DNA from 2 places in the Phyllobacterium ifriqiyense genome. Region 1 is predicted to be linked to the other one. Evidence: predicted binding sites of a transcription regulator. Region 1 holds the regulator's gene; the other holds the start of a gene.

The links. Region 1 encodes PhoB, which activates phosphate uptake and scavenging genes when phosphate is short. Its sites were predicted from a motif close to TGTCATNNANCTGTCAT; they were not measured.
Region 2: a site for PhoB is predicted at 2,587-2,603, ahead of QFZ34_RS14095 (PhoX family protein). Genes of this name have one in related genera too.

What each region holds. Positions count from the first base shown of each region.
Region 1 is NZ_JAUSZT010000003.1:744,664-749,095, forward strand. It holds gene QFZ34_RS11170 (ABC transporter ATP-binding protein/permease) at 1-1,798, shown strand, start outside; gene phoB (phosphate regulon transcriptional regulator PhoB) at 1,961-2,647, opposite strand; gene phoU (phosphate signaling complex protein PhoU) at 2,664-3,392, opposite strand; gene pstB (phosphate ABC transporter ATP-binding protein PstB) at 3,416-4,231, opposite strand; gene pstA (phosphate ABC transporter permease PstA) at 4,246-4,432, opposite strand, start outside.
Region 2 is NZ_JAUSZT010000003.1:1,333,411-1,337,842, forward strand. It holds gene QFZ34_RS14080 (M14 family metallopeptidase) at 1-729, shown strand, start outside; gene QFZ34_RS14085 (HAD family hydrolase) at 729-1,475, shown strand; gene QFZ34_RS14090 (threonine ammonia-lyase) at 1,549-2,535, shown strand; gene QFZ34_RS14095 (PhoX family protein) at 2,671-4,432, shown strand, end outside.

The sequences.
Region 1 (4,432 bases):
AGCCTGGACGCTGACAATCGCCATTGCGCTTTTGACCGCCGCAGCCAGCAAGGCCAGCGTCTGGATGGCGATGGCGTCGGGCGAGTTGATCAACTCGCTGGTCGATATACACGACCCTTTTGTCGTTAATCCGCTCAATGTGATCCTCGCAAATGCCGGTATTCTCGTTGCAATTGTTGCAGTCAAGGAAATTGGCTTCATCGGTGTCCGTCATCTCCTTTCGACAACCTTGCATCGTAAATGGCGCGGCTGGCTCAATGGCCGCTTCGGTGAGGCGCTGCTTGATGAACAGCACACACATTATCATTTGCAGCAGGGAAGTTCGGCGGAGCAGACTCCCGACAATATCGACCAGCGCATTCAGGAATCCATCAAGGGAATGACCGGCGGCGCCATTGGCCTGGCCATGGGCGTGCTGGGCGTCACAATGTCCATTCTTTTCGTGGGCCAGAAACTCATTGAACTTTCAACGCCAATACCCGGCCTTGATTTTCTTGGAGATTATGGCAGTGCCACGCTGGCCTTTACGGCCATTGCGCTCTACGTGCCGGTCAGCACATGGATTGCTATGCGTATTGGCCGCGCTCTTGAAAAACTCACCCTCGCCATGCAGCAATCCGAAGGCAGTTACAGAAGTGAGCTGACCACATTGTTGCGCCGCAGCTTTCAGGTTGCCGCTGCCAATGGCGAGACTGTTCAAAAGTCGTTAAATGACAAGCTCTACAGAAGCGTCGACAATAATTGGGGGCGTTTCAATGTGTTCGATGCCTGCTATATGTCGTTCACCTCGATCTACAATTTCTTTTCCGCCCGTATTGTCGCCTATATACCCGGTCTTCTGCCCTATATGGGTAATACCATCAGCTTCAAGAACTATATTACCGGTTCCGAGCTTGTTGGTTCGATGATCAATGAATGCTCCTGGTTTATCCATGTCATGCCCGCAATTGCCAATTTGAAGGCAAATGCACGGCGCGTTACCGAATTGGCCCAAGCGGTCGAGCGTGTCAGCCAGCCCTCGGAATATTATCGGTCCACAGGTGTCAGCGAGTTCAAATTTGCCACACAGCATGAAGCCTTTGGCGTCTCGGTGCGGGGACTTGAATTGATGCATCGCGACAGCGAGGCCAAAGCTTTTCTCACACTTGGAAATATGCGGTTGCGCAAGGGCCAATGGGCTTACATCAAGGGTGATTCCGGTAGTGGAAAAACCTGTTTGCTCAAAGCAATGAACGGGCTTTGGGGCTATGGCCGTGGTGAAATCTTTTACCCGAAAGATGCGGCAACAATGTATGCGGCGCAGGAGGTCAAACTTCCCGGCGTGTCGCTGAAACAGCTCGTATGCCTCCCAATGGATGAAAGCCGTTTTGGCGATTCCTCCGTTGCGGCCGCCCTGCACCGCGCCGGCATGGGCGACTTTATTGAAAACCTTGGTGAAGAATGCCGCGATGGCACGTCTTGGGACCAGCTCCTGTCGGGTGGCCAGAAGCAGAAACTGGTGCTTGCGCGCATATTGCTGCACAAGCCTGCGGTTTTGTTTCTTGATGAAGCAACCGGCGCGCTGGACCCGGACTCCAAGATCGCCTTCCATCAGGCCATCAAGGATCATTGTGCCGGAACCACCGTTATCAGCGTGATGCATGAGATCGAAGCGCCACGCTCGGTTTCCGGCGAAAACTTCTATACGCATATTTTGGAGATCAATGGCGGCACAGCTATCCAACGGCCACTTCTGGAGACATTGGTCGAGCCAGATCCGCTACCAACAACAAACTTCCCGCTGATTGCCGCCGAATAGCCCTTTTCGGAACACCGCGCTTTTTGTCCGGTAGAAGCAGTTCTGTTTAAATGAGACTACCGGTCATTTGCGCAAGCCATCTCTAGCGCAAATTGGCTCATATAACGCCGATTCTGTTCCCGGCCGAGACAGAAATTCGATAAAGAAAAACGCGCTTTAATCCTATCCGAAGGAATAGCCTGCACCGCGCACGGTCCGGATCGGATCAAGCGATCTGCCAATATTGATTGCCTTGCGCAAACGGCCAACATGCACGTCAACCGTGCGGTCATCGACGTAAATATCCGCGCCCCATACATTGTCCAGGAGCTGTCCGCGCGAGAACACCCGGCCTGGAGACTGCATCAGGAATTCCAGCAGGCGGAATTCTGTCGGTCCGAGCTTGAGTTCACGCTCTTTGCGGAAAACCCTGTGCTGTTCGCGGTCAAGTTTCAGATCTCCAAAGCTCAACACATGCGACAAGAGACTTGGATTGACCCGGCGTAGCATGGACTTGATGCGTGCCAGCAATTCCGGTGTCGAGAACGGCTTGACCATGTAATCATCCGCACCGGTTGAAAGACCGCGAACACGCTCGCTTTCTTCACCGCGCGCGGTCAACATGATGATCGGCAGGATTTCTGTCTCGCGCCGAGCACGCAGGCGGCGGCAAAGTTCAATACCGGAAAGGCCTGGAAGCATCCAATCGAGGATCAGCAGATCCGGCACCTTTTCGCGCAAGGCGATTTCGGCTTCGTCACCACGGCTGATGGTTTCGACAATATAGCCTTCTGCCTCCAGATTATAACGCAGGAGAACACTGAGGGCATCTTCGTCTTCAACGACTGTGATTCTGGGAGCTATAGGCATGGTCTGCTTCCGGCAATTATGGCGTTACTGGCTCGTCAAGAATAACGGTATGCGACTGATCTTCCTTCGGGCGTTCCGCCGGAAGCTGTGTTCCCGTTACAATGTAATAGACCGTCTCGGCGATATTGGTGGCATGGTCACCGATGCGCTCAATATTCTTGGCGCAGAACAAAAGATGCGTGCAAGCGGATATATTGCGCGGATCTTCCATCATATAGGTCAGGAGTTCGCGGAACAGCGACGTGTAAAGCGCATCAATCTCATCATCGCGTTCACGGACGATATTGACCTGTGCCACCGAGCGTGTCGCATAAGCGTCGAGAACATCCTTAAGTTGTGTCAATGCCAGTTCTGCGATGGTCTGCAGGCCGCGATAGACAGAGAGCGTCTGGCGCGTATCGTTGACAGCTACGACACGCTTGGCAATGTTCTTGCCAAGATCGCCGATACGCTCAAGATCGGATGAAATGCGGATCGTGCCGATTACTTCGCGCAAGTCGATCGCCATTGGCTGGCGCTTGCCGATGATGGTGATCGCCTTTTCGTCAATCTCGCGCTGACCGGCGTCGAGGATAAGGTCATCAGAGATCACGCGCTGGGCAAGCGCATTGTCCGAATTGACCATGGCCGACACAGCCTGTTCGACCATGCGCTCCGCATGTCCGCCCATCTCTGCAATCTTGTGCGTCAGAAACTTCAGTTCATCGTCATAAGAGCGGACGGTGTGTTGTGCTGTGTCAGTCATTGTCTAACCCTCTTCCCGTGAGATCAACCGAAACGTCCGGTAATGTAGTCCTGCGTGCGCTTTTCGGTAGGGCTGGTAAACATCATTTCAGTGTCACCGACTTCAACAATATTTCCAAGATGGAACATTGCCGTGCGTTGCGACACGCGTGCCGCCTGCTGCATTGAGTGTGTGACGATGACGATCGTGTAGTTCTGGCGCAATTCGTCGATCAGTTCTTCAACCTTTGCCGTCGCGATAGGATCAAGCGCCGAGCAAGGCTCGTCCATCAAAATCACTTCCGGGCTGACCGCAATGGCGCGCGCGATGCAAAGACGCTGCTGCTGTCCGCCGGAAAGACCGGTGCCAGATTCATGCAGACGGTCTTTCACTTCCGCAAACAGGCCTGCACGCTGCAGGCTTTTTTCCACGATTTCGTCGAGATGACTCTTGCTTTTGACAAGACCATGAATGCGCGGGCCATAGGCAACATTTTCGAAGATCGACTTCGGAAATGGATTTGGCTTCTGGAATACCATGCCGATACGGGCGCGCAACTGAACCACGTCGATCTTGGGATCATAGATATCGCGCTCATCAAGCGTGATATTGCCCGTGACCCTGCAGATCGAAATCGTATCATTCATGCGGTTCAGGCAACGCAGGAAAGTCGACTTGCCGCAACCCGATGGTCCGATAAGCGCGGTGACTTCCTTTTCCCTGATATCGAGACTGACTTCAAAGAGCGCTTGTTTGGCTCCGTAAAATACGGAGACGTTTTCGCCCTTCATCTTTATCGCAGGCTGGTTCGAGGAGTTATGCAATTTCTTTTCCACATCAACTTCGGATAACATGTTCATGTCCTTGTACCTCATTACCAGCGACGTTCAAAACGTCGGCGCAGCATGATCGCCGCAGCATTCATCACGAATAGGAACACCAGCAACACCAGAATGGCTGCGGCGGTCTTTGCCTGGAAGGCGACTTCAGGAAGGTCGGACCACAGATAAATCTGCACCGGCAGCACCGTCGAAGCGTCGGTTATCCCACCAGGAATATCG
Region 2 (4,432 bases), 590 kb from region 1:
CTGGAGAATTTTGACACATCATCCTTGCCCGCCATTGATGGACCGGTGCCACTGGCAGAGCGACTGAAAGCCGAACTTCTGCGTCAGGCACTCCCGCACGAGATTGTCCTCGATTTGCATTGTGACGATGAAAGCGAAAGCTACCTCTACATCCACCAGGCGTTTTTGCCGGAAATGTATGATCTGGCGTCCGCCCTCGGCTCTACCGCTATTCTTTCGTGGGACAGCACCGCCGATGCAGCTTTTGAAGAAGCTTGCGCGCATCCGGTGCTCCAACTACCGAAAACAGAACAGAAAACCCGAGCCGTCACCACAGTGGAGTTTCGTGGCCTCAGTGATGTCAATATCGATACTGGAAAGTCTGATGCGGAAGGTCTTTACAAGTTCCTTGTTCATCGCGGCGTCATCGTCGATACGAGTATTGCACTGACGGTAGATTTCAACGGACCTGTCACGCCGCTTGAAAATGTCGAGATGATCAGAGCTCCTCAAGGCGGGATGATCCTGTTCCATGTCGATATTGGTGCTCAAGTGAAGGCGGGTGACAAGCTGGTCACTGTTGTGACCGTGCCGGGGGATCCCGCCGGTGATATAATATTGACCGCTCCACAGGCTGGCCGAGTTCTGACAAGGCGCGGCCATCGCTATACCCGCCGTGGCGACGATCTCCTGAAACTTCTTGGCAGCAGACGATCTGAAAATGCCAAGCCCGGCTCGCTGGAATCATGATGCGAACCACCCAGTCTAACGAGATACGCGGTATTCTGTTCGACAAGGATGGAACGCTGGTCGATTTCAATAAAACGTGGTTTGGCATCACCATGGAACTAGCGCACATGGCCGCCAAGGGTGATGAAACCCGCGCGAAGGCTCTCGTTGAGGCTGGGGGATATGATTGGGAGATGCAAAAGTTCCGCGGTGGCTCAGTGGTCGCTGCGGGAACCATCAATGATGTTGTTGATCTGTGGCATCCCGAGCTTTCTCTCGAAGAGAAACGGCAATGTATTCGTGACTATGATCATTATACAGTTCAGGAAGGCTCGCGCCGCGCAGTCGGAATCGATGGATTGCACGCAACGCTCGAAGCTCTTGTCGCTCGGGGTTTCGTGCTTGGCATAGCAACCAATGATTCTGAAGCAGGCGCTCGCGCTACAGCTGAAGCCTTGGGGCTATCACCGCTTTTCTCGGCAATCATAGGATATGACTCCGTTGCCCGCGCCAAGCCGCATGCAGACCAGCTTCACCTCTTTGCCGCGAAAACAGGCCTCCCAGTCGAAGCGATTGCCATGGTGGGTGACAATTCCCACGATCTGGAAATGGCCCATGCCGCTGGAGCGGGACTTGCCATAGGCGTCCTGTCAGGAAACAGCACATTGGATGACCTTGCTCACCTTAGTGACGCGATCCTTGGCTCGATTGCAGAGTTGCCCGAGTTTCTGGAAAAGCGTGCCAACGCGGTATTCGTGCCAGATTGATATGATGACAATGATTTGGATGCCTGCTGCATTATAGAATGCTATCGACTGGATAGCTGACAGGAGAGGGCTCATGGATCATCAGAATTTCGCCGCCGGGATTGCCGATATCGAAGCTGCCGCAAAGAGATTGTCCGGGCAGCTTGTGCCGACACGGCTGATGGAATCGGAAAGTCTCAACGACCGCTACAATGCGCGTATTTTCTTCAAGCCAGAATGCCTGCAACGGACCGGCTCATTCAAGTTTCGCGGTGCCTATAACCGTATCAGTCAATTTACGCCGGAAGAGAAAGAGCGCGGGATCGTTGCATTCTCTTCAGGCAATCACGCACAAGGCGTCGCAAGTTCTGCCCGCATATTCGGCATCAAGGCAGTCATCATCATGCCCAGCGATGCGCCACAGGTTAAGGTTGATAATACCCGCTCCTACGGGGCGGAGGTTGTGTTTTTTGACCGTTACACCGAGAGTCGGGACGTGATTGCCGCCCCCTTCATTGAAGAGCGTGGCATGGTTTTGGTGCCGCCTTACGATGACCCATCCATTATTGCGGGTCAGGGCACGATCGGGCTTGAAATTGCTGATGAAGCCAAAGAACGCGGTATCACGCTGGATGATGTATTTGTGCCCAGCGGCGGTGGTGGTCTCATCAGTGGCGTCTCGATTGCAGTAAAAGCGCGCTCTCCGCAAACGCGCATTTGGGGCGTCGAACCGGAAAACTTTGACGATTTGCGCCGTTCATTGGTCGCTGGTGAAATTCGCAGCAATGAGACGGGATATCGCTCAATCTGCGATGCAATTCTTACTGCTCAACCCGGCGATCTCACATTTCCAATCAACAGGCAAAATCTGGCCGGCGGCATCGCTGTTTCCGATATCGCCGTGCGCAAAGCCATGCGCGAGGCAGCAAGCCATTTGAAACTGGTGGTTGAGCCCGGCGGTTCTGTTGGTCTTGCTGCGCTGGCTTCTGGCGAAGTCGATATCAAGGGCAAGACGGTGGCGGTCGTCCTTTCAGGAGGCAATGTGGACCTCGACTCTTTCAGTAAGCTGATTGCGTCTTAATAGGTTTCTGACTTTAATCGTTGGTAGCTACCGCTATAAAAGCTGAACTCTTGTCATCAGTTTGTTACGCTGAACTTCTAGCCATTCTGGAACGGTTCTAATCCGCAACCCAGCCAGACAGCCAGAGGTCACGCCATGAATGATCAAACTCCCGTTTTCAGAACCAGCCAGCTTGAAGAGAATGATGGTCCTGGCCACAATCCGACCGACAATCCAACAATGGGCGAGCTCATTGCAGCTCGATTCTCCCGCCGTGGCTTTCTGAAAGGATCACTCGCGGTTTCAGCTATTGCAGCCACCGTCAGCCCGATGGCGCTGATGCTGGCTGATGATGCTCGCGCTGAAACCAAATCTGCTTTCAGTTTTGAGGAAGTAGAAGCCGGCATTGATGAAAAACACCATGTTGCAGCCGGATATGATGCGGATGTGCTTCTACGCTGGGGCGATGGAATTTTCGTGGATTCTCCAGAGTTTGATCCGCGTAATCAGACTCCGGAATCTCAGGCGAAGCAGTTTGGCTACAATAATGATTATGTCGGTTATATTCCGATAGATGGCTCGTCTGAGCATGGTCTTCTGGTCGTCAACCATGAATACACGAATGAACATCTCATGTTCCCAGGCATCGTTAAGGTTGCTGAGGGCAAGATCGAAGTCGCTCCTGCCGACAAGAAGCGTGTTGATATCGAGATGGCTGCCCATGGAGGCACTATTGTCGAGATCAAGAAGACCGATGGTAAATGGCAGGTCGTCAAGGACGGCAAGCTGAATCGCCGCATCACCGCCAATACCGAGATGCAATTGTCCGGTCCTGTTGCCGGTCATGACCGTGTAAAAACCAATGCAGATTCCTCCGGCAGAAAAGTCTTCGGGACAATTAATAATTGTGCTGGAGGCGTCACGCCCTGGGGCACCTATGTGATGGCCGAAGAAAATATTCATGGCTATTTCACAGGCGAACTGGCTGCCGACAGCAAGGAAGCGGCAAACTACAAACGCCTCGGCCTTCCGGAGGGCAGTTATGAATGGGGCAAATTCCATGATCGCTTCGATGTCTCGAAAGACCCCAATGAAGCCAACAGGTTCGGATGGATTGTCGAAGTCGACGTGAACGATCCGGTATCTGTCCCCAAGAAACGCACCAGCATGGGCCGCTTCAAGCATGAAGGCGCTGAGTCGATCGTTTCCAAAGATGGCCGAGTCGTGTTTTATCTCGGCGATGACGAGCGTTTCGACTACGTTTATAAGTTTGTAACCACCGGCAAGTTCAATCCTGATGATCGCGCTGCTAATCTGGACCTGCTGGACGAAGGCACGCTTTACGTCGCAAAGTTTGAAGCCGACGGAACTGTTAACTGGTTGCCGATAGTGCATGGCACCGGTCCTTTGACAGCCGAAAACGGGTTCGCCTCGCAAGCGGATGTTTTGATTGAAACCCGTCGTGCAGGCGATCTGTTGGGCGCTACCAAGATGGACAGGCCGGAAGACATCCAGCCGAATGGTGTCAACGGCAAGGTCTATGTCATGCTGACCAATAATACCAAACGCAAGGACGATCAGATCGACGCTGTCAATCCACGTGCCAAGAACGCGTTCGGCCATATCGTTGAAATTGCCGAGGCTGATGGCGATTTCGCCGCAACAAAGGGCAAATGGGAAATATTGCTCAAGTGCGGCGATCCTTCCATTGCCGATGTCGGCGCATCTTTCTCCACCGAAACCACAAAGAATGGCTGGTTCGGCATGCCGGACAATTGCTCTGTCGATGCTGATGGACGGCTGTGGGTTTCAACGGATGGCAACTCGCCGAAGGACACGGGCCGTACCGATGGTCTATGGGCGGTTGATACGGAAGGTGCTGCCCGTGCGACCTCGAAACTTTTCTTCCGCGTGCCGA